DNA from 3 places in the Dyella jiangningensis genome. Region 3 is predicted to be linked to each of the others. Evidence: riboswitches for the same ligand, from Rfam matches in the RefSeq annotation. Region 3 holds a riboswitch; each other region holds the start of a gene.

Region 1 (8,046 bases), on a different contig from region 3:
CACACGATGGTCGGCGCCGGCAAGGCCGAAGGCGCGATGGATGCCGGCAACATGCTGAAGCCGGCGCTGGCGCGCGGCGAGCTGCACTGCATCGGCGCGACCACGCTCGACGAATACCGCAAGTACATCGAGAAGGACGCCGCGCTGGAGCGCCGCTTCCAGAAGGTCTACGTGGGCGAGCCCAGCGTGGAGGACACCATCGCGATCCTGCGTGGCCTCAAGGAACGCTACGCCGTGCATCACGGTGTGGAAATCACCGACCCGGCCATCGTCGCTGCCGCCACGCTGTCCAATCGCTACATTCCCGATCGCCAGCTGCCGGACAAGGCCATCGACCTGATGGATGAGGCCGCGTCGCGCATCCGCATGGAAATCGACTCCAAGCCGGAAGAGCTCGATCGGCTGGAACGCCGCCTCATCCAGCTGAAGATCCAGCGCGAGATGCTGAAGAAGGAAACCGACGATGCATCCAGGAAGCGCCTGGCCGATCTCGATGCCGACATCGAGAAGCTGGAGCGTGAGTTCTCCGACCTCAACGAAATCTGGAAGTCCGAGAAGGCTGCGCTGCAGGGCGCAACCAAGGTAAAGGAGCAGATCGAGGCCGCGCGCCTGGAGCTGGAAGCCGCGCAGCGACGCCAGGACTACGCCAAGATGAGCGAGATCCAGTACGGCAAGCTGCCGGAACTGGAAAAGCAGCTCGCCGCCGCGCAGGCCGCCGAAAAGCAGGACTTCAAGCTGGTGCAGGATCGCGTCACCGAGGAGGAAATCGCCGAGGTGGTGTCGCGCTGGACGGGTATCCCCGTCAACAAGATGCTGGAAGGCGAGCGCGACAAGCTGCTGCACATGGAAGCCGCGCTGCACAAGCGCGTGGTGGGCCAGGATGAAGCCGTGCGTGCGGTGTCGGATGCGATCCGCCGCGCGCGTGCGGGCCTGTCCGATCCCAACCGCCCGTACGGATCGTTCCTGTTCCTCGGCCCGACCGGCGTGGGCAAGACCGAGCTGTGCAAGGCGCTGGCCGAATTCCTGTTCGATACGGAGGACGCGATGGTGCGCATCGACATGAGCGAGTTCATGGAGAAGCACTCCGTGAGCCGACTGATCGGCGCCCCCCCGGGTTACGTCGGCTACGAAGAAGGCGGCTATCTGACCGAGGCCGTGCGTCGCCGCCCGTACAGCGTGATCCTGCTCGACGAGATCGAGAAGGCGCACCCGGACGTGTTCAACGTGCTGCTGCAGGTGCTGGACGATGGCCGCCTGACCGACGGCCAGGGCCGCACGGTGGACTTCCGCAACACCGTCATCGTGATGACCTCGAACCTGGGCTCGCAGATGATCCAGGAGCATTCGGGAGACAGCGAAGCGGACTATGTGCAGATGAAGGCGGCGGTACTGGGCGTGGTGCAGGCGCATTTCCGCCCGGAATTCATCAACCGCCTCGACGAGCTGGTGGTGTTCCGTCCGCTGGAGAAGAAGCAGATCCGCGCGATCGCGAAGATCCAGCTGGCGTATCTGGAGAAGCGCCTGGCCGAACGCCAGCTCAAGCTCGACATCGGCGACAAGGCGCTGGATCTGCTCGGCAACGTGGGTTTCGATCCGGTGTATGGCGCGCGTCCTCTGAAGCGTGCGATCCAGCAGCAGCTGGAAAATCCACTGGCGAAGGAAATTCTCGAGGGACGCTTCGAGGCAGGCAGCACCGTGGTGGTGGGTGCCGAGCAGGGCCATCTGGTTTTCAGCAAGCAGTGACGCCTGATTGCTGATGGAGTCGTGAAACGCCCGCGCTGGGTTGCAGCGCGGGCTTTTTTTATCTGCGTAATGTCGCGACACCGCTGCCGTTCTTTTTTTGTAGGAGCGCACCCAGTGCGCGACCGCGGATTGGCAGGGTTGCCCCGGTCTGTGGATGTCGAGATGAGGTATACCGTCACGCTGCGGTCGCGCACTGGGTGCGCTCCTACATGAGTAGGTAGCGCCCTCGCGAGCACCCGCCCCTCACCCCAGCCCTCTCCCCGGAGGGAGAGGGAGAAAAAGCGTGGTGGCGCCCAAGATTCCCTCACGACGCAACGAAGCTGCTTTAAGTCCTCTTCGCTATGGCGCGTTGCGGTGTAGCCGTTCCGTTCGAGGTAGTAACGAACCTATCCCGACTGGCCTCAGTCATCCGACGCTTCTATCCCACGTACTGCTATGAGCCCTTGGCTCTGAAGGCCATTTTCTTTGGGTTACTTTTGACGCGAAGCTAATCCCGTGGGACTTTGACTTCGGGCTGGCGCCCTCCGCCCTTCCTCGCCCCTCAAAGCCGGCGCCATCCATGGCGCCTCCCCGCGTGCGGGCTGGCTTCGCCGTTCGCACGCAAAGAACGCGTGCGTGGGCCAGCAAAAGAAAAGTGACTCGAGCTTCCCACGGGACTAGCTGTGCGTCGCCGGCAGGAGATCGAAACGCCCGCTGCGTCCCTCAGGGACTAGCTTTGCGTCGTAAGCGGCAATCTAGCGAAAGCATGGCAACCGGACGTCGCGCACTAGCAAAGCCGAAGAAATACAGCCCACCGCGAACGGCTGTCGCGCACAGGGTGCGCTCCTACAAAGGAGAGGAGATGTGTCGGGCGAACATCCATAGGCGAACCCCAGAGAGACCGAGCCAAACACCACCGATATCCCCCCAAGCAACACCACAAGTTCGCCCGGCCATCCCATTTCGCCCAAACCACACCCACCCTCCATCCCTCTGCTACCATCCCTCCCGCCTGAGGTGACCGTCGGCGTAAAGCCGGTGGTTGAAACGGGAATCCGGTGCGGCGCGTGAGCGCCTAATCCGGAGCTGCCCCCGCAACGGTAGGCGAACCGCGATCCCCGTGATCGCAGGAACGACTGAAAGCCACTGTGCCATGTGCATGGGAAGGCGTCGTTCCCCAAGGACATGACGTCCAGGTTCGCGAGCCCGGAGACCGGCCTCGAGGTACGACCAGACAGGCGGTGGGCCATGTCATGGATGCCGTGCAGCCGCACGGCCGCCACGCACTCCTCCGCCTGCCTTTCATCCCTTGTGCTTCGCGCGGGCAGGCGCGATTGAGGAGCATTGCTTTGGCCATCCATCTTTCATTGGTCCGTCGTTCCATTCTGGCGACGGCGCTTCTTTCTGTTCTTGGTCCGGCATTTGCCGACGACGCGACCGATCTCAACGGTATCGTGGTGACCGCCACGCGCACGTCGCAGACGCAGGAGCAGACGCTTTCCGCGGTGACGGTGATCGATCGCGCCGATATCGAGCGCCTGCAGCCGTCCTCGGTGGCGGACCTGCTGCGGGGCACGCCAGGCGTGTCAATCACCAACAACGGCGGCCTGGGCAAGGCAACCAGCATATTCATGCGTGGCACCGAGGCGGACCATGTGCTGGTGATGATCGACGGTATCAAGATCGGCTCCGCCACGCTGGGTACGGCAGCACTGCAGGATATTCCGGTCGAGCAGATCGAGCGCATCGAGATCGTGCGCGGCCCGTTCTCCAGCCTGTACGGTTCGGAGGCGATCGGCGGCGTGATCCAGATCTTCACCCGCCGCCCCGAAGGCGCCTTCGTGCCGTCCTTCAGCCTGGGCGTGGGCAGCTACAGCCACCTGGCTGGTTCGGCGGGTTTCGCCGGCAAGAGCGGCAACGGCTGGTATTCGATCGAGGCTTCGCATGAGCAGACGCATGGCATCAATTCGTGCCGCGTCGGCGCCGCCGAAGTGTTCGCGGCCTGCTATGCCGACCAGCCTGACAAGGACGGCTACCGCAACCATGCGTTGACCGTGCAGGGCGGCTACAGGTTCGACGAGCAGTGGGATGCCGACCTGCGCATGTTCCGCAGCGAAGGCCACAACGACTACGACGGCACGTATACCGACTCCGACCAGAGCGCCATGCAGGTGCTGGGCGGCCGCGTGCATTATCGTCCCGCCAAGAACGTGGCCCTGACGCTCAGCCTTGGCACCAGTGGCGACTTCAGCAAGGACTTCTACCAGGGCGTCTACGTCGACCGCTTCGACACGCATCGCGACGTCGGATCGCTGCAGGCGGACGTAGGTTTCTGGGGCGGGCTGCTGTCGACGGGCTTTGATTGGCAGCGCGACCAGGTGGACAGCACGGCCGGCTACATCAATCCGTTCACGCAGTCTCCGGTAGACAGCCGCACCACCCGCGGCGTGTTCGCACAGTGGCAGCAGACCTTCGGTAGCCAGTCGATCCAGGCCAGCGTGCGCCATGACGACAACAGCCAGTTCGGCAGCAGGAACACGGGCAGCCTTTTGTGGGGTTGGGACTTCACCCGGACGCTGCGCCTGACGGCGAGCTACGGCACCGCGTTCAAGGCGCCGACCTTCAACGATCTCTACTACCCCTATTACGGCAATCCGGACCTGAAGCCCGAGCGTTCGAAAAACGTCGAAGTGGGCCTGCGCGGCAGCTACGGCTGGGGCTACTGGTCGTTGAACGCATTCCGCAACAACGTCACCGACCTCATCACCTACGATGCCGCGACGCAGGCGCCGGGCAACGTGGACAAGGCACGCATTCGCGGTGCGGAAGGCGTGGTCAGTGGGCAGGTCGCCGGCTGGCAGGTGACGGGCACGGGCACCTGGCTGGATCCGCGTGACGAATCGGTCAACTACGAAGGCAACCTGCTGCCGCGTCGTGCACGCCAGACGGCGAACGTGGATGTGGATCGCAGCTTCGGGGACTTCAGTGTGGGCGGCACCTGGTTCGCCTCGGGCCGTCGCTATGACGACCTGGCCAACCGGCATCCGCTCGGCGGCTACGCGATCGCGAACTTCCGCGTCGCCTATGCCATTTCGCGCGACTTCACGTTGCAGCTCGCGCTCAACAACGCGTTCGGCAAGGACTACGAGACCGCCTGGTACTACAACCAGCCCGGTCGCAACACCATGCTGACGCTGCGCTACCAGCCGGCCCAGTGATGCATGCGCGGGACTGGCTTCGGCCGGTCCCGCCTTCCCCAGACGAGGAGTGAAGAGATGAAGATGCCTACCGGTCCGCGTTTCGCCGCACTTGCGGGATTGCTTGCGCTCGTGATGGTGGCGACGCGCTTCAAGCACTTCGGTGACATGTTGCATCTGCCGGATGCGTCGATGGCGGTGTTCTTCCTGGGTGGCGTCTATCTGCGCCGACACGGGGCCTTCGTGGCGATGTTGCTGCTGACCGTCGCACTCGACTGGGTGTCGATCACCTATGCGGGCGTCGGCGACTTCTGCGTCACTGCGGCGTATGCCTTCCTGCCGCTGGCCTATGGCGTGCTGTGGTACGCGGGACGTTGGTATGCGCCACGGCTCAACGGACAGGTCCGTTCGCTCGCCGGCGCATTCGGCGTCGCGTTGCTTGCGGCGGTGGCGTCGTTTGCGGTATCGAACGGTTCGTTCTACTGGCTGGGCGGTCGCTATCCGGACCCGAATGTCGCGCAGTACGTCTCGCGCCTGTGGCAGTGGGGGCCGCTGTTCGTGCGCACCACCATGAGCTATATCGCCGTGGCGCTGGTCGTGCACGCGGTATGCGCACGCCTTGCGGCAGACTCCCACGCAACGCGCCACCAGGAAGCCTGAGCATGAACGATGCTTTGCAACCCACGGAAGACATGACTGCCGACGAGCGTCACCGCGAACGCATGCAGCGCAAGAAGGCGCTGGTCGATCGCAAGATCGCCCGCGCCACCATCGAGCGTGGCGTGCTGGTGGTGAACACCGGCAACGGCAAGGGCAAGAGCTCATCCGGTTTCGGCATGCTCGCGCGTTCGCTCGGGCATGGGTTCCAGTGCGGGGTCGTGCAGTTCATCAAGGGCAGCTTCTCCACCGGCGAGGAAGCGTTCTTCCGGCGCTTCCCCGACGAGCTCGACTATCACGTGATGGGCGAGGGCTACACCTGGGAAACGCAGGACAAGTCGCGCGACATCGCCACGGCCGGCAAGGCCTGGCAGGTCGCTGCCGCCATGCTCGCTGACGCGCGCTACGACTTCGTGCTGCTGGATGAGCTCAACATCGCGCTGGTGAAGGGCTATATCGATACCGCGCAGGTCTGCGAGGCGCTCAAGGCGCGTCCGCCGCAGCAACACGTGGTGATCACCGGGCGCGGTGCCCCCGACATGCTGGTGAACCTGGCCGATACGGTGACCGAGATGCGCGTGGTCAAGCACGCGTTCCAGGCGGGCATCAAGGCTCAGAAGGGCATCGAGCTTTAGCGACATGACTCAGGCAACGCATCACTGTCCCGCCCTCATGGTGTCCGCGCCCGCGTCGGGACAGGGCAAGACGTCGGTCACCGCCGCGCTCGCGCGTTGGCAGACGCGCAGCGGCAAGCGCGTGCGCGTGTTCAAGACCGGTCCCGATTTTCTCGACCCGATGGTGCTGGAGCGCGCAAGCGGCGCACCGGTGTATCAGCTCGACCTGTGGATGAACGGCGAAGACGATGTACGCGCCCGTCTGTACGAAGCCGCCGGTGAGGCGGATCTGATCCTGGTCGAAGGCGTGATGGGCCTGTTCGATGGTGGCCTTTCCAGTGCGGACCTCGCGCAACGTTTTGGCCTGCCCGTGCTCACGGTGATCGACGGTTCGGCCATGGCGCAGACCTTCGGCGCCTTGGCGTTGGGCCTTGCGCGCTACCGCGAAGGCCTGGATGTCTTCGGCGTCGCTGCCAACCGCGTCGGTAGCGCCTACCACGCGCAGCTCCTGGCCGGGAGCGTACCCGGCGAGCTGCGCTGGCTTGGCGCCTTGCCGCGCGATGCGGCGATGGCGTTGCCCGAGCGGCATCTCGGGCTGGTGGCGGCGGATGAACTGGGTGACATCGATGCGCGCCTCGACGCGCTCGCCGATGCGTGGGCGCTCCATGCCGCCGATGCGTTGCCACCGCCGGTGGCCTTTCCGCCCACGTCGGCGGTTGCCGTGCCGGGCGATCTGCGTGGGCGCCGCATCGCGATTGCGCGTGATGCAGCGTTCTGCTTCCTCTATCCGGCCAACCTGGACGTCCTGCGCCGGGCCGGCGCCGAGCTGAGCTTCTTCTCCCCGGTCGCCGGCGATGGCCTGCCCGAGTGCGATGCCGTCTGGTTGCCCGGTGGCTATCCCGAACTGCATCTGATGGCGCTGTCACGGAACGAGATCCTGCGACGCGACCTGCATGCACACGTGGATGCGGGCCAGCCGTTGCTCGCCGAATGTGGCGGCATGCTTTACGCATTGGATTCGCTCGTCGACACGGAGGGCAACGTGTTTGCGATGGCTGGCCTGTTGCCCGGCAAGGCCGCGATGCAGAAGAAGCTGGGCGGCCTGGGCATGCAGGCAGCGGCGCTGCCGGAAGGCGAATTGCGCGGGCACACCTTCCATTACGCGCATGCGGAGATTCCGCAGGCGCCGCTGGTGCTGGCGACGAACCCCGATGGCGGCCCCAGCCGCGAGGGTGTCTATCGGCGCCGGCGCATGACGGCCAGCTTCATGCACGCCTACTTCCCGTCGCATCCCGTCGCGGCGATCGGCCTGTTCCTGCCATGAGTTTGATACTGACCATGGTGGCGGCGGTGTTGCTCGATGCCTGGCTTGGCGAGCCGGAGCGCTTTCACCCACTCGTGGCGTTTGGACGTCTGGCCCGCGGGATCGAATCGCGTCTGTACGGCGATCGCCGATCGGTAGGCGTGCTCGCCTGGTGTGTGGCGGTGTTGCCTATCGTGGCCGTCGTCTCCGTGAGCGTCGTCGCCGCTCCGTGGCTTCGTTTCATGCTCGATACCATCGTGCTCTATCTGGCAATCGGCCTGCGCAGCCTGGGTGAACACGCCATGCCGGTGGCACAGGCCTTGCACGAGGGAAACCTCGTCGAGGCGCGTGCTGCCGTCGGCCGCATGGTCAGTCGCGATACGGACGTGCTCGACGCATCGCACGTCGCTGCGGCTGCGAGCGAATCGGTCCTGGAGAATGGCAACGATGCGGTGTTTGGCGCGCTGTTCTGGTTTGTCCTGCTGGGCGCACCGGGTGCCGTGTTGTATCGATTGGCCAACACGCTCGACGCCATGTGGGGTTATCGCACATC
Region 2 (8,046 bases), on a different contig from region 3:
GCAGCCACCACCAGCTGCGGTCATCGGGCGCCACGGTCGACGAGGGATCGAGCAACTCTTCCTGCATGGCCTGCCACAACGCTGCGTCTGCCGTCCTGGCGTTGCGCATCGCCGTCATGCGCCGGTCCAGCGCCATGAAGCGGGCCTGCAACTCTTCGCGCGAGAGGTACATTGTCCTTTGCTTCCTGCGAGGCGAATGCGGGAACGTTAGGCTGGTGCAACGCCGGGGATGGAGTGTCTTGAGTCACGCCATGCCTTAAGACATAAGGACCATCGACCTATGCCGGACGAAGCAAGGCCGGCTTTGCCGGTGCGGCCGTTCGGCGGCGAGGCAATGGTAGAGTCCTTGACCATGTCCTTTCCCCAGCCTGACCAGCCGCCACGGCATGCCGCGGACTTCGCCCTGCGCGAGGTGACCAAGCACTACAACGGCGTCAGTGCCCTGAAGGACGTCAGCCTGTCGTTTGCCGCGGGCAGCACGACGGCATTGATCGGTGGCAGCGGTGCGGGCAAGTCCACCGTGCTTCGCCTGTTGCTTGGGCTGGACTGGCCCGACACCGGCACGGTCACTGCGTGGGGCGAAGCCCTGCAACGCGATCGCCTGCTCGCCCTGCGCCAACGCGTGGGTTATGTGATCCAGGAAGGCGGCCTGTTTCCGCATCTCACGGCCCTGGGCAACCTCGCGCTGCAGCCACGCTACCTGGGCTGGGAAGCCGAACGCATCCGCCAGCGCGCGCATGAGCTGGCTGAGCTCGCTCGCCTGCCGATCGATGTGCTCACACGTTATCCCGCCGAACTTTCCGGCGGCCAGCGCCAGCGCGTGGCCTTGATGCGTGGCCTGATGGCCGACCCGGGTGCACTGCTGCTCGACGAACCGCTGGGCGCGCTCGACCCCATCGTGCGCCATGAACTGCAGGACGAGCTGAAGCGCATTTTCAGCGAACTCGGCAAGACGGTGATCGTGGTGACGCACGATCTCGCCGAAGCAGCGTGGTTCGCCGACCGCCTGGTGCTGTTACGCGATGGGCACGTCGTGCAGGACGGTCGCTACGAGGACCTTCTCGACCGGCCCGCGGATGATTTCGTCAGGGCGTTCACCCACGCGCAGCGCGCACTGCCGGGCGGTGCCGCATGAAGCGGCTGGCCTGCCTGTTGTTGATGATGTTGCCCGCGCTGGGCGTGGCGCAGCCGTTGCGCGTGGGCTCCAAGCAGTTCACCGAATCGGTGATCCTCGCCGAACTCGCACGCGGCGAAGCACGGCGCATCGGCACCGAGGTGGAGCATCGGCGTGAACTCGGCGGCACCGCCATCCTGTGGAGCGCCTTGCAGCACGGCGACATCGATGCGTATCCCGAATACACCGGCACGCTCACGCAGGAACTGCTGAAGGGCGTGGCACCCGATGCCGGCATCGCTGCGTTGCGTGCACGGTTGGCGCCGATGGGCATCGGCATCACCGATTCGCTCGGCTTCGACGACAACTACGCCCTCGGCATGCGCGAGCAGCGCGCCGAGCAACTGGGCATACGGAACATCAGCGACCTCGCCGCGCATCCGGAGGTGTGGCTGGGTTTCTCCAACGAGTTCATGGATCGCGGCGACGGCTGGCCCGGCCTTCGGCAGCGATATGGATTGCCGTCCACGCAGGTGCGCGGCCTGGATCACGCGCTCTCGTATCGTGCGCTGGCCAGCGGCGCGGTGGATGTCACCGATCTCTACAGCACCGATGCCGAGATTGCCTACTACCACCTGCGCGTGCTGCAGGACGACCGTCATTATTTTCCGCGCTACCAGGCGGTGTTCCTCTATCGCCTGGCGCTGGAGCGGCAATCGCCCGTTTTCGTGGCCGCGCTGAAACGCCTGGTCGGGCGGATCGATGAACCCGCCATGCGCCGCATGAATGCGCAGGCGAAGCTCGAGGGCCAGCCCGAGGGGGACATCGCCGCACGTTTTCTGGGTGTGCCGGCAGGCGGCCGCGAGGACGGCTTCTGGCAGCGGCTGCTGCATCGCACCGCCGAACACGTCAGCCTCGCCGCGGCATCGCTCGCACTCGCGGTGCTGTTCGCCATTCCGCTCGGCATCGTGGCGGCGCGCTGGCGCAGGCTGGGGCAATGGGTGATCGGGCTTACCGGCATCCTGCAGACGGTGCCGTCGCTGGCGATGTTCGTGTTCATGATCCCGCTGTTCGGCATCGGTGCGTGGCCGGCGTTGGCGGCGCTGTTCCTCTACAGCCTGCTTCCCATCGTGCGCAATACGCATGCAGGCCTGCTCGATATCCCGCTGGAGCTGCGCGAATCGGCGGCCGCGCTCGGCCTGCCATGGCGCACGCGGCTCGCGAGGGTGGAACTGCCGCTGGCGACGCGATCGATCCTCGCCGGCATCAAGACCGCGTCGGTGATCAACGTCGGCACGGCCACGCTCGCCGCGCTGATCGGCGCGGGCGGCTACGGGCAACCCATCCTCACCGGCATCCGCCTCAACGATATCGGCCTGATCCTCGAAGGGGCTGTGCCCGCCGCGGTATTGGCGATGCTCGTGCAGTGGCTGTTCGAAGGCATCGAGCGATGGCTCACGCCGCGCGGCCTGCGTATCGCGGCGCGCGAGTGACGAGGTCGCAGCGCTGAGGTCATTGGACTTGCGGCGAACGCAACGTTGATCGCCGATAGGCCTTCGCAAGCACGTTGGTCGGTTCCCTTCGCGGCCTGGTGTCCGCCTCTGTCGCGAAACTGTCGTTGGGGGAGCTGCATCCTCCTTCCCCTCAACCGCGCGAACACCGGCTAAAATGCCGCTCGTTCGGGTGTCCCGGCTCGGCCGGGATGAAACGGGAAGCCGGTTGAAGTCCGGCACTGCCCCCGCAACGGTAAGCGAGTGAAACCAAGGGCGAGACGCCACTGGGCCAAGGCCCGGGAAGGCGCCCGCGGTTGCATGCGGCACGCATGGCGCTCGCGAGTCCGGAGACCGGCCCGATCAGACGGACCCGCCACCACGGCGGGTTTCAGCGCGCGGCTCGCGGTGGGCGAGGCCGGACGTCTGCATGGCCGCCTGGCCTGCCGCCGTTCCTGACTCCACCCGTGTCGTGCACCCCACAGTCGGGACGCGCGTGTGGGCGCGTCCGCAAGGAACATGCATGAAGAAGACCCTGCTGGCAGCCTCGCTGCTCTCCGCCACGATGGCCGCCCATGCGGCTGATGCGGACCAGGCGACGTCGCTGTCGTCCGTGATCGTCACCGCCACGCGCACATCCATCACCACCGACGAGGCGCTCTCCTCGGTAAGCGTGATCACCCGCGCCGATATCGAGCGGCTGCAGCCGGCGTCGGTGCGCGACTTGCTGGTGGGCCTGCCGGGCGTGGCGTTCACGCAGGCCGGCGGACAGGGCCAGTTGAGCACGCTGTTCCTGCGCGGCACCAACTCCACGCACGTGCTGGTATTGATCGATGGCGTTCGCATCGGTGCGGTGGGCGCCGGCCTGCCGGCGTTCGAACAGATTCCGGTGGACCAGATCGAGCGCATCGAGCTCGTGCGCGGTCCGCGCTCCAGCCTGTACGGCGCCGACGCGATGGGCGGCGTGATCCAGATCTTCACCCGCCACGGCGCGCAGGACGGCAAGCTCGATCCTTCGCTCAGCGTGTCTACCGGCAGCCGCAGCTATTTGGATGGCCATGCGGGCCTTTCCGGTGGCGACTCGCATGCGTGGTTCAACGCCGGCCTTGGCGGCCAGTACACCGCGGGCATCAATGCCTGCCGCGTCGGTGCGGCCGAACTGGGCGTGGCCTGCTTCGCCGACCAGCCCGACCACGACGCTTACCGCAACTGGAACGGCATGGCCAACGGCGGCTATCACTGGGACAACGGCACCGAACTCGCCGCCACCTGGCTGCGCAGCAAGAATTTCGTGGAATACGACGGCAGCCCGTATGGCGGCAACCAGGCGGTGAACCAGCAGCAGGTGGCCGGCGCGCGCCTGAGCTTCGCGCCGCTGGACGCGTGGAAGGTCACGCTCAACGCGGGCCAGAGCCGCGACGACAACGCCACCTATTTCCAGGGCGACTACAGCGACCTGTTCACCCCGCTCACGTACTACCCGCGCACGCCGGTGGGCCACACCTATTCGCGCCGCAACCAGGCGTCGTGGCAGAACGACATCACGCTCGATGCGAACCAGCTGCTCACCGCCGGCGTCGATTACCAGCAGGAACACATCGACAGCGACACCGGCTACCTCAGGAGCACGCGCGAGGACACCGGCGTGTACGCGCAGTACATGGGCACGTTCGGGCGCAACGAGGTGCAGCTGTCCGCGCGCCACGACCACAACGGCCAGTTCGGCAACCACAACACCGGTTCGGCGGCGTGGGGCTACGCGTTCGACCACGGCCTGCGCCTGTCGGCGAGCTACGGCACCGCGTTCCACGCGCCCACGTTCAACGACATCTACTATCCGTTCGGCCTGGGCAACCCCGACCTCAAGCCGGAGAAATCGCGTTCGGGCGAACTCGGCCTCAGCCAGGCGCAGGGTACGTGGAACTGGGCGGTGAACGTCTACCAGACCACCATCACCGACCTGATCACGCTGGACGAGAACTTCGTGCCGCAGAACATCAGCCAGGCGCGCATCCGCGGGCTGGAAGGCCAGTTCGGCATCAACCTGGATGGCTGGCAGGTGCAGAGCTATCTCACCCTGATGCAGCCGAAGAACCGCGAAGGCGCCTATGACGGCAACCTGCTGCCGCGCCGCCCGGAACAGACGGCGCGCGTGGATGTGGATCGCAGCTTTGGCGCCTTCGGTGTCGGCGCGACGTTCTTCGCCTCCGGCAAGGCATATGACGACCAGGCCAACCTGCATCGTCTTGGCGGCTACGCCACCACCGATCTGCGTGCGAGCTACGCGTTCCTGCCGGGCTGGCGCATCGAGGCCAAGTTGGCCAATGCCTTCGATCGGAACTATGAGACCGCGTACTACTTCAACCAGCCGGGCCGCACCTGGTTCCTCACGTTGCGGTACAGCCCGGCGGCGCGCTGAGGCTCGATCGACGAAATCTTCACCGCCGTCCCGGCGCGCGCTGGGACGACGGTGACGAGCGATCGCGTTGCGAGGCGGACTAACGGCACATCCGCGGCAACACGTTTGCAGGCATAAAGGCGCCTGAGGTCAGCCGTCCTGGTCGCGCCTCGTACCGAGGCGCGACGGGGATGCGCCGCCATCGACGGTTCTTGGAGCCCGTGAACCTTTTCGCGCCACTGATACGCCGCCCGATCGGCACTTCCGTGCTGGCGATCGGCCTCGCGCTTGCCGGCATCTGGGCTTACCTGTTGCTGGGCGTGGCCGCGCTGCCGCAGCTCGAATTTCCCGGCATGGTGGTGTACGTGGAGATGCCCGGCGCGAACGCGCAGACCATGGCATCCACCGTGGCCGCGCCGCTGGAGCGCCACCTCGGGCGCATCCCCGGCATCAAGGAGATGCACTCGGAGAGCAACGAAGGTTCCACGTCAGTTCGCATCATCTTCAATTTCGGCAACAACACCGACAAGCTGGCGCGCGACGTGCAGGCGGCGATCAACGCGAGCACCGCCGACCTGCCGATCGCGAGCATGCCGTCGCTGCCGCGCTACTTCAAATTCAACACCGCCAACATACCGGTACTGCTACTCTCGCTGACGTCGCAGACGCTGCCGCCGGACAAGCTCTACGACCTCGCCGACACGCTGATCAATCCCGCCATCGCGCAGATTCCCGGCGTGGCGCAGGTGCGCGTGATCGGCGGACGCCCGCGCGCGGTGCGCGTGGAGCTCAATACCGCCGCGCTCGCCAGCAAGGGGCTCACGGCCAACGACGTCGCCAACGCGCTGCGTGCGGCCAATGTCACCTCGCCGCAGGGCGTGCTCACCGACGGGCGCACCCAGATGACGGTGTCGGCGACCGATGCCCTGCATGATCCGGACGAGTTCGCCAGGCTGCTGATCGCCACGCGCAACGGCGCGCCCGTGCGCCTGTCGGACGTGGCGCGCGTCACCAGCGGCCAGCAGGACGAGTATCAGGCCGCCTGGTTCAACGACCAGCGCGCGGTGGCGCTGCGCATCAGCAAGCGTCCCGAGGCCAATGCGGTGGCTACCGCCGACGCAGTGCGCGCCAAGCTGCCGCAGATGCGCGCGTGGATGCCGGCGGACATCAGGATCACGCCGATCTTCGACCTTACCCAGACCACCAAGTCCGCACTGCATGAAGTGCAAGTCGCGCTGCTGCTCAGCGTGGTGATGGTGGCGGCGGTGATGCTGGTGTTCCTGCGGCGCATCGGCCCGACGCTGATCGCGATGCTGAGCGTGCCGCTGTCGCTGGCGGGCGCCTTCGTGGTGATGTGGTCGCTGGGCTATACGCTCAACACGCTGTCGCTGGTGGCGCTGGTGTTGTGCATCGGCTTCGTGGTGGACGATGCCATCGTGGTGATCGAGAACATCGTCCGCCACATGGAGCACGGTTCGCCACCGCTCGTGGCAGCGATGGATGGCGTGAAGGAGATCGGCTTCACCGTCGTCTCCATCACGCTCTCGCTGATCGCCGTGTTCGCGCCGCTGCTGTTCGGCAACAACCAGTTCACCCTGTTGCTGCGCGAATTCTCGGTAACGCTGACCGCGGCGGTGGTGATCTCGGCGTTGATCTCGCTCTCGCTTACGCCCGCGCTGTGCGGGCGCTATCTTTCCCTGGCGAATGCCGGCGGACGCGAGCCCAACCGCATGGAGCGCGCGCTCGAACGCTTCGATCGTGCGTTGCATCGCGTCTATGAGAGAGCGCTCGACTGGGCCATGCATCATCGCCGGCTGATGCGGTGGCAGCCGCTCATCCTGCTCGGCCTCACCATCGGCATGGCGATGCTGGTGGTGAAGCTGTTTGGCTTCAATTTCATGCCGCAGGAAGACATCGGCATGATCCAGGGCGACATCCGCGCCGACGCGAACATTTCGCCCACGCTGATGGCCCAGCGCGCGCAGCGCGCCGCGGCGATCATGCGCGAAGACCCCGCGGTGCTGGATGTGACCACCTTCCTTGGAAGCGACCGCGCTGGCGGCGCGGTGGGCAACCAGGCCACGATGTTCGTGGACCTGAAGCCACGCGGGCATGGCCCGGGCCAGCGGCCAGACGCGCTCAAGGACGTGATCACGCGTCTCAACAAAGCCTACGCGAAGCTGCCCGAGCTGCGCGTCTCGCTCAATGCCATCGGCTTCTTCAACGACAACAACGACAGCGACCGCGGCAGCCAGAGTTTCGAACTGGTGAGCAGCAACATGGGCGTCGACCTGCAGCCGCTCGCGCTGCAGGTGACCAAGCTGATGCGCAAGCACAAGGAATTCCACGACGTCAGCAGCGACTACGACGACATCGACAAGCAGCAGATGCTCACCGTGGACCGCGCCGCGGCAGGGCGGTTGCACCTCAACATGGGGCAGGTGGATTCGGCGCTGTACAACGCGTTTGGTCAGCGCCAGGTGTCGATCATCTATTCGAACATCAACCAGTACTGGGTGGTGCTGACGTCATCGGCGGAACGTTCGCTGAGCCCCGATACGCTGCTCAACACCTACGTGCGCGGCGACAACGGCAACATGGTGCCGCTCTCGGCGGTGGCGCACATCCAGCCGCAGGTGACGCCGTCGTTCGTGATCCACACCAACCAGCTGGAGGCGGCCAAGATCTACTACAACATCGACCCCGGCTTTCCGCAGAACAAGGCGATGGACCTGATCAACCAGATCGTCGCCGATGCGCGCCTGCCGGCCGGCGTGCAGGTCGGCTATTCCGGCAGCGCACAGAACCTGGAAGAGACGCGTTCCAACGCCAACGTGCTGTTGATCGGCTCGATCCTGGCGATGTACATCGTGCTGGGCATTCTCTATGAGAGCCTCGGCCATCCGCTGACCATCCTCTCCACGCTGCCCGCGGCCGGCGCTGGTGCCTTCCTCGCCATGCTCGCCACCGGCACGCCGATGTCGCTGATGGCGATCATCGCTATTTTGATGTTGATCGGCATCGTGAAGAAGAACGCGATCTTG
Region 3 (8,046 bases):
GATGGCATCGCGGCGCACGGGGGTCAGAACGCCATGTCGAACGCGACTTCGCCCTGCACGCCGACCTGGTAGGCCGACACGCGACGCTCGAAGAAGTTGGTCACTTCCTGCACGTCCTGCAGGTCCATGAAGTCGAACGGGTTCTTCGCGCCGTACTTCTTGGGCAGGTCGAGCTGGGCCAGGCGCTGGTCGGCGCAGTATTCCAGGTACTGGCGCATGTCCTTCACCGACAGGCCGGCCACGCCGCCAGAGAGCACGTCCTCGGCGAACTGCGTTTCGCAGGCGATGGCGTCTTCCAGCATCTCTTCGATCTGCACGCGCATGGCATCATCGAACAGGTCGGGCTCTTCCGCACGCACGGTGCGCACCACGTCGAAGGCGAACGCCATGTGGCAGCTCTCGTCGCGGAACACCCAGTTGGTCCCTGAGGCCAGGCCGTGCAGCAGGCCGCGCGAACGCAGGAAGTACACGTAGGCGAACGCGGCGAAGAAAAACAGGCCTTCGATGCAGGCGGCGAAGCAGATCAGGTTGAGCAGGAACTGGCGGCGGTGTTCGCGCGTTTCCAGCTTCTTCAGTTCCTGCAGCGAGTCGATCCACTTGAAGCAGAACTCGCCCTTCTGGCGGATGGAGGGAATGTTCTCGATCGCCGAAAACGCCTTGTTGCGCTCGGTCGGATCGGGAATATAGGTGTCCAGCAAGGTGAGGTAGAACTGCACGTGCAGCGCTTCTTCGTACAGCTGGCGCGAAAGATACATGCGCGCCTCGGGCGCATTGATGTGCTGGTACAGGTTGAGCACCAGGTTGTTCGCCACGATGGTGTCGCCGGTGGCAAAGAACGCGACCAGGCGATGGATCAGGTGACGATCGGCTTCGCTCATCTTCGAGCGCAGGTCGGTGACGTCCAGCGAGAAGTCCACCTCGTCCACCGTCCAGGTGTTCTTGATGGCGTTGCGGTACATCTCGTAGAACTCGGGGTAGCGCATGGGGCGCAGCGTGAGTTCGAAACCGGGATCGAGGATGTGGGACATGAGGAATTCCTTGAAGGCGCCAGCGACGCTCAATCGAGCTTGCGCGCGTAGCGGTCGCGCACGAAGCGACTGATATAGGTGGAAAGACCAAGACCAGCGGCAGCGAGTTGTTGCATGTTGCGCACGTGCATGCGCCCGGTCTTGGCGTCGGTGTATTCGTAAGTGCCATCGTTCACGAAGCGCACCCGGATGAAGCCGTCGCCAGCTTCGTAGCTGGCGACGCCGGATTTCCCGCTGCGGTTGCGGTAGCGCTTCATGGCACGACGATTACTGGCAGGCCTCGCAGTATTCCGGATTCTCCAGCGAACAGAACACCGCGGCGGTGGCCTGTTCCTGGTCGGCGGCCGGTACCGGTTTCGCGGTCGGAGCAGCGGACACCGTGGTCTTGGCGATCCTGGTGGCCGGGCGAGAACGCAGGTAATACGTGGTCTTGATGCCGGATTTCCACGCGTACATGTACATCGAGCTCAGCTGGCCGATGTTCGGATTTTCCATGAACAGGTTCAGCGACTGGCTCTGGTCGATGTACGCACCGCGTGCGGCGCCGAGATCGATCAAGGCCTTCTGCGGCAGTTCCCACACGGTGCGATAGATGCTGCGCAGGCGCTCCGGAATCGCCGTGATGCCCTGGATCGAACCTTCCGCCAGCTTGATCGCGTCGCGGATCTCCGCCGTCCACAGACCCAGCGTCTTCAGCTCCTCCACCAGGTAGCGGTTGACCACCAGGAAGTCGCCTGACAGCGTTTCGCGCTTGAACAGGTTGCTCACCTGCGGTTCGATGCACTCGTAGCAGCCGGCGATCGAGGCGATGGTCGCGGTCGGCGCAATGGCGATCAGCAGCGAGTTGCGCAGGCCCTTGGCCTTGATCGATTCGCGCAGCGCGTCCCAGCGGGCCGGGTCGTTCGGCTTGGCGTTCGGCCAGTAGTCGAACTGCAGCTCGCCGTTGGCGGCGCGGCTTTCGGCAAAGCCCGGGTGCGGGCCGTGTTCCATCGCCAGTTCGTTCGACTGCGACAGCGCGTTGAAGTAGATCTCCTCGGCGATGCGCGTCGACAGCGCCAGCGCTTCGGCCGAATCGAACGGCAGGCGCAGCTTGAAGAACACGTCCTGCAGGCCCATCACGCCCAGGCCCACCGGACGCCACTTGTGGTTGGCGACCTTCGCGGTGTCGATCGGATAGAAGTTGAGATCGATCACGCGATCGAGCTGGCGAACGGCGGTACGCACCGTGGCGGCGAGCTTGTCGAAATCGAAGCGGCCGTCCACCACGTGGCGCGACAGGTTCACCGAGCCCAGGTTGCACACCGCCGTTTCCTGGGCGTTGGTGACTTCCAGGATCTCGGTGCACAGGTTCGACAGATGGATGACGTTTTCCGCCTTCGCGGTCTGGTTGCTGGTGGCGTTGCTGCGATCCTTGAAGGTCATCCAGCCGTTGCCGGTCTGCGCCAGCGTGCGCAGCATGCGCGCATACAGCTCGCGCGCCTTCACCTTCTTCACCGCAAGACCGGCAGCTTCCGCGTCGCGATACGCCTTGTCGAACGTCTCGCCCCAGCTGTCCACGAAGTGCGGCACCACCTTGGGATCGAACAGCGACCACTCGCCGTCCGTTTCCACGCGGCGCATGAATTCGTCGGGAATCCAGTTGGCGAGGTTGAGGTTGTGCGTGCGACGTGCGTCGTCACCGGTGTTGTCGCGCAGCTCAAGGAATTCCTCGATGTCGCCGTGCCACGGCTCCAGGTATACGCAGGCCGCGCCCTTGCGCTTGCCGCCCTGGTTCACGGCGGCGACCGAGGCGTCCAGCGTCTTCAGCCACGGCACCAGGCCGTTGGAGTGGCCGTTGGTGCCCTTGATCAGCGAACCGCGCGAACGCACGCGCGAATAGGCCAGGCCGATGCCGCCGGCGAACTTGCTGAGCTTGGCGACGTCGCCGTACTTTTCGTAGATCGATTCCAGCGAATCGGCCGGCGAGTCGAGCAGGAAGCACGAGCTCAACTGCTCGTGCGCGGTGCCCGAATTGAACAGCGTCGGCGAGCTGGCGATGTATTCCAGCGAGGACAGCAGGCGATACAGCTCCAGCGTCTCGCCGATCTCGTTGCCGCCCAGCGCGCAGGCGATGCGCATGAAGAAGTGCTGCGGCGTCTCGATCACCAAGCGCCGCTGCGGATGGCGCAGCAGGTAGCGGTCGTACACCGTGCGCAGGCCGAAGTATTCGAAGCGGCGCGTGGCCAGCGGATCGATCGCGTCGTTGAGCTTGCGCGCGTTGGCCGAGACGAAATCGCGCAGGCGGTCGTTGACGATGCCCAGTTCCGCGCCGCGCGCGATCGACTGCGAGAAGCTCTGGATCTCCTGGCCGCTCACTTCCTTGTCGATGTATGCGCCCAGCAGGCGCGCGGCGAGCTGGCCGTATTCGGGTTCTTCCGCGGTGAGCGCGGCGGCGGTGCGGATGGACAGCTCGTCCAGTTCCTGCGTGGTGGCGCCGTCGTACAGGCCGCCGATGGTCTTGAGCGCCACGCGCAGCGGATCGACCGCATGCAGGCCTTCGCTGCTGCGGGTCACGGCGCGGACGATCTTGTTCACGTCCACCGTTTCCTGGCGGCCGTTGCGCTTGGTCACGCGCATCTGGCCCGGGTTGTGCGGTGGGGTCAGCGCGAACGGGGTATCCGTGCGCGGTGCCTCGGCCACGACGCTGTCAGTGGGGAAAGCGGGGGCGTCGGCGCGCTCGTCTTCACGTTCGCGGCCGGTGGTATCGATAGGTTGCATGGCGACTTCGCTCCAAGCTTGGTCAATCAACCGCCTGCTCCCGCGCGCAGGGCTGAAAGGAAAGGAGCAGTGGAACTTCACGGACGGCCGAGCGGCAGGGCAGCGCCCCGCGCATCGACGCGCTTCCCCGCGGAAGCCGCCACTACTCACCGTGGTGCATTGGCCACGGCTGTCGGCAGGTCTTCGGACTCACGGACGAGGGTCTTGCGACCCGGCCTACTCGCTCCCGCTTCCCAGCCGCTGAGGGCCAGTGCGTTGTTGGCTTTCGTTTCCGTTTACCGCTGCGGGGCAGTCCCGGATTTCCACCGGATTCCCTATTAAGCCAGTCCGACATCAAGTCTGAGAGTGGCACCGACGGGGCACAACATATCGGGCCGACAGGGGCGGGTCAACCCAATAACTTGTGGATGGGGCGTGGATAACTGGAAAAAGACGAGGCGGCCGCGCGGCTTATCGCACGCAAGGAATGTTGGGCAGGCGCTGCGCGGAACGGATGGGCCCGATGGCCCGGCGGTCATGCCCGGGGGCGGCGTTGCGGCAGGTTTCGCCGCCGGGCAAGCTGCCTGCTCGTCTTGCGGGGGAAGGGATGGGTCGATGGGGCATCCGCTGTTGCTCGTCCAATTGCTGGTGATCATCGTGGCTTCGCGGTTGATGGCCTGGCTGCTGCGCTGGCTGGGCCAACCGGCCGTCGTGGGAGAGATGCTGGCGGGGCTGGCGCTGGGTCCACTGTTGTTCGGGGCGCTGGCGCCGTCGTGGCAGGCGAGCCTGTTTCCTGCTGATAGCCTCGTCGCCCTGCAGAGCCTGAGCACGCTGGGCCTGGTGTTGTTCATGACGGTCATCGGCGCCGAGCTGCGCGTGCCGACGGGCAGCCGCCTGCTGCGGCCGGCGATGTGGATCGGCGGACTGGCCTTCGTGCTGCCGGCCTTGCTCGCCCTCGGGGTTTCACCCTGGCTGTTCCGCGGCTACGCACCTGCCGGCATGGCGTACGGGCCGTTTGCGATGTTCATCGCCACGGCGTGTGCGATCACGGCGCTGCCGGTGATGGCGCGCATCGTGAAGCAGCGTGGACTCTCCGACAGTCTTCCCGGCCGCCTGGGCATTGCCGCTGCCGCCGTGGTCGACGTGCTGGCCTGGGTGGCGCTGGCCCTGGTGGTGGCGTTGATCAGCGCGCACGGTGACTGGCTGCCGTTCTGGCGGACCGTCGGCGGGCTGGTGCTGCTGCTGGGCGCGGCCTGGTTGGTGTTGCGCCCGTCATGCGCGTGGCTGCTCGCGCGGCATGCGCCCGACGGTCATGCGAATGGCGTGGTGCTCGCGTTCCTGCCGGCCGGCGCGATCGGTTGCGCGGCGATCACCGAATGGCTGGGCCTGCATGCCGTGTTCGGCGCATTCCTGTTCGGCTTGTGCCTGCCACGCGACGACCGGCTGTTGCAGGGCCTGATCGAACGCGTGGAGCACGTCACCCTCGCGACGCTGGTGCCGGTGTTCTTCGTACTCGCGGGGCTGAGCACCACCGCGCAGCTGTTGAACGCGGATGCCGGCCTCGCGCTGGCACTCGTGCTCGCCGTGTCGATCCTCGGCAAGCTCATCGGCGGTACGGCCGGTGCGCGCATCTCAGGTCAAGGCTGGCGCGACAGCCTCGCGATCGGCTCGCTGATGAACGCGCGCGGCATGATGGAACTCATCGTCATCAAGGTCGGCCTCGACGCCGGCGTGATCACGCCGGCGATGTTCACCATCCTGCTGGTGATGGCGATCGTCACTACGATGATGACGACGCCGATGGTGGTGGGCTTGCTTGGTCGCGAGCGCATCTCCGATGCACTCACGGACCATCGGTGATCTCTAGCCTTCGCCCAGCGGCGTAAGCAGACGTACTTCGCCGATCAGCGGCTGCACCCGATCGTCCGCAACGGTATCGACCGCACCCGGCATCGCCGCATCGGTGGAGGCCCAGGGAGCTGCCTGCCTCTCGCCCGGCAAATAGACTTCCCATTGGCCATAAGGCGGGTCCATGGAGCCCGGGCGGATGCCTTGGAAGATCTTGTATTTGATGGGCACGCGGACCAGCCAATAAGGATCGTTCGCATGTTCGCCGCGGCTCGGGACCTGCCAGGTCCACCCACGCGCCGTGGTGAGCGCCGAGCTGGCGAAGAGCTTGCGCAGGCGCTCGCGTTCGGACGGGTCGGTGTAAGTGAGCAGATTGACCTGTTCGGCCATGGCATCAGCGACTTTGCCATCGCGACTCACCTTTACCATCAGGTACACAGCGGCGGACACGCGCTGATCGATCGCTTTGCGCGGATAGACCGGGCTGGTGCGATTGAGCGGCTGCAGGTCTTCTTCCGGAGCCCCGGCGTTCTTGCCGAAACTGGCGCCAGCAATGCGCACGGTCGCGCGATCCTTGTCGATCGCGCGCGCAACGATACGCAGGCTCATGGACTCTCTCAGAGGTGCCTCAGCGGGCTTGGCAAGCGTGAATTTCCAAGTCGGCACGCTGCGCTGGACGACCGCACCCACTTCAGGCGGCAACTTCTCGGCATGATCGAGCGCATAACTCTCCACGCTACCGTCGGCCTTGATGGTCATGGTTCCGGTGACCAGCATGCTGGCTTCCGCCTGCCCAACAGTGTCCGCCGCATACGCGTGGCAGCCTGTGGACACGATGCATGCGGCGACGAACGCGCGTATTCCCTGTTTCATGACGTCCTCCCTGAGATGTCGGCAGAGTGTAGCGATGGGCACGCCGGCCCGCGACCGGCGTGCCCATGGTGTCACCAGATGCGTACGCGTTCTTGCGGAGACAGATAGAGTTTCTGGCCCTGTTCCACCCCAAACGCCTGATACCACGCATCCATATTGCGCACCGGTCCGTTCACGCGGAACTTGCGTGGCGAGTGGGGATCGCTGGTGACCTGGCGGCGGATGGCGTCGTCGGTGAGCTTGCCACGCCATGCCTGTGCCCAGCCGAGGAAGACGCGCTGGTCGCCGGTGAGGCCGTCGATCACCGGTGCTGGCTTGCCGTGCAGCGAGGCGTGATAGGCATCGAGGGCCAACGTGAGGCCGCCGAGATCGGCGATGTTTTCGCCCATGGTGAGGTTGCCGTTGATGTGCACGCCCGTCAGTGGCTGGAAGGCGTCGTATTGCGCGCCGAGCTTCTTCGCACGCTCGTCGAAGGCCTTGGCATCGTCGGCGGTCCACCAGTCGCGCAGGTTGCCGTCGGCATCGATCTTGCGGCCCTGGTCGTCGAAGCCGTGCGTGAGCTCATGACCGATCACGCCGCCGATGGCGCCGTAGTTGATGGCCGGATCAGCGTTCGGGTCGAAGATCGGCGGCTGCAGGATGGCCGCGGGAAACACGATGTCGCGCAGCGAACCGTTGTAGGCGTCGTTGGTTTGCGGCGTCATCGACCAGTCGCTGCGATCCACCGCGCCGTTGAATCGGTTCACGTAGAACGTCCAGTCCGCCTTGGCGGCGTGCAGCACGTTGCCCACCAGGTCGTCGCTGCTCGTGCTCACGTTCGCATAGTCACGCGGATGGTCCGGGTAACCGACCTTGATGGTGTAGGTGTCGAGCTTGCGCAGTGCTTCCTCGCGCGTCTTGGGCCCCATCCAGTCGAGTTTCTCGATGCGGACGCGGTAAGCCGCCTTGAGGTTGGTCACTAGTTCTTCGATCTTCGCCTTGGACGACGCCGGGAAATACTTGGCCGTGTAGAGCTCGCCCACGCCCCAGCCGAGATTGCCGAAGCACGAGAGGCGGTCGCCCACGCCGCAATCGCCGCCGGACACGGCATGCACCGCGCGCTTCCAGCGCACTTCCTGTTGCTGTTGTCCCGACAGCGTTTTGTCATGCATCTCGAAGTACGCGTCCTGGAACGGCTTGGAGAGGTAATAGGCAGCGTTGTCCGCGATGCGCGCGGCCTGCCAGGCCTGGATGGTGGCGACCGGTGTCTTCGCATAGACCGCGGTGAGCTTCGGGAATGCGGTCTTCTCCGCCACCACGATGTGCTTGAGATCGCCGAGCTGTGCCGACGCGAGGTAGTCGTGCCACGCAAAACCGGGTGCCAGTTTCTGCAGGTCCTCCACGCTCATCGGGTTGTACATGGCGACAGGATCGCGCTGCGCGACCTTGTCCCAGCTGGCCTCGGCAATGGCGGTTTCGAAGGCCACCACGCCCTTGGCGGCGGCATCGGGTTGCGGCCATCCCGCCAGCGTCAGCAGCTTGGCGACGTAGGCCTGGTAGGCCGCTTTTTCCTTGGCGAATT

Evidence for each region. A riboswitch is a leader RNA that binds a small molecule or an ion and turns the genes downstream of it on or off. The one in region 3 is predicted to bind cobalamin.
Region 1: another riboswitch for cobalamin. It lies ahead of btuB (TonB-dependent vitamin B12 receptor); the one in region 3 lies ahead of CA260_RS01440 (ribonucleoside-diphosphate reductase subunit alpha).
Region 2: another riboswitch for cobalamin. It lies ahead of btuB (TonB-dependent vitamin B12 receptor); the one in region 3 lies ahead of CA260_RS01440 (ribonucleoside-diphosphate reductase subunit alpha).

What each region holds. Positions count from the first base shown of each region.
Region 1 is NZ_NFZS01000004.1:873,879-881,924, reverse strand. Features, by position in the region: gene clpB (ATP-dependent chaperone ClpB) at 1-1,743, shown strand, start outside; cobalamin riboswitch at 2,721-2,958, shown strand; gene btuB (TonB-dependent vitamin B12 receptor) at 3,072-4,940, shown strand; gene CA260_RS16600 (hypothetical protein) at 4,998-5,579, shown strand; gene cobO (cob(I)yrinic acid a,c-diamide adenosyltransferase) at 5,612-6,211, shown strand; gene CA260_RS16590 (cobyrinate a,c-diamide synthase) at 6,216-7,514, shown strand; gene cbiB (adenosylcobinamide-phosphate synthase CbiB) at 7,511-8,046, shown strand, end outside.
Region 2 is NZ_NFZS01000007.1:54,730-62,775, forward strand. Features, by position in the region: gene CA260_RS20475 (hypothetical protein) at 1-172, opposite strand, end outside; gene CA260_RS20480 (ATP-binding cassette domain-containing protein) at 353-1,135, shown strand; gene CA260_RS20485 (glycine betaine ABC transporter substrate-binding protein) at 1,132-2,607, shown strand; cobalamin riboswitch at 2,779-2,981, shown strand; gene btuB (TonB-dependent vitamin B12 receptor) at 3,128-5,023, shown strand; gene CA260_RS20495 (efflux RND transporter permease subunit) at 5,224-8,046, shown strand, end outside.
Region 3 is NZ_NFZS01000001.1:335,806-343,851, forward strand. Features, by position in the region: gene CA260_RS01430 (ribonucleotide-diphosphate reductase subunit beta) at 24-1,028, opposite strand; gene CA260_RS01435 (hypothetical protein) at 1,058-1,285, opposite strand; gene CA260_RS01440 (ribonucleoside-diphosphate reductase subunit alpha) at 1,296-3,785, opposite strand; cobalamin riboswitch at 3,943-4,156, opposite strand; gene CA260_RS01445 (cation:proton antiporter) at 4,380-5,624, shown strand; gene CA260_RS01450 (energy transducer TonB) at 5,628-6,389, opposite strand; gene CA260_RS01455 (M13 family metallopeptidase) at 6,557-8,046, opposite strand, start outside.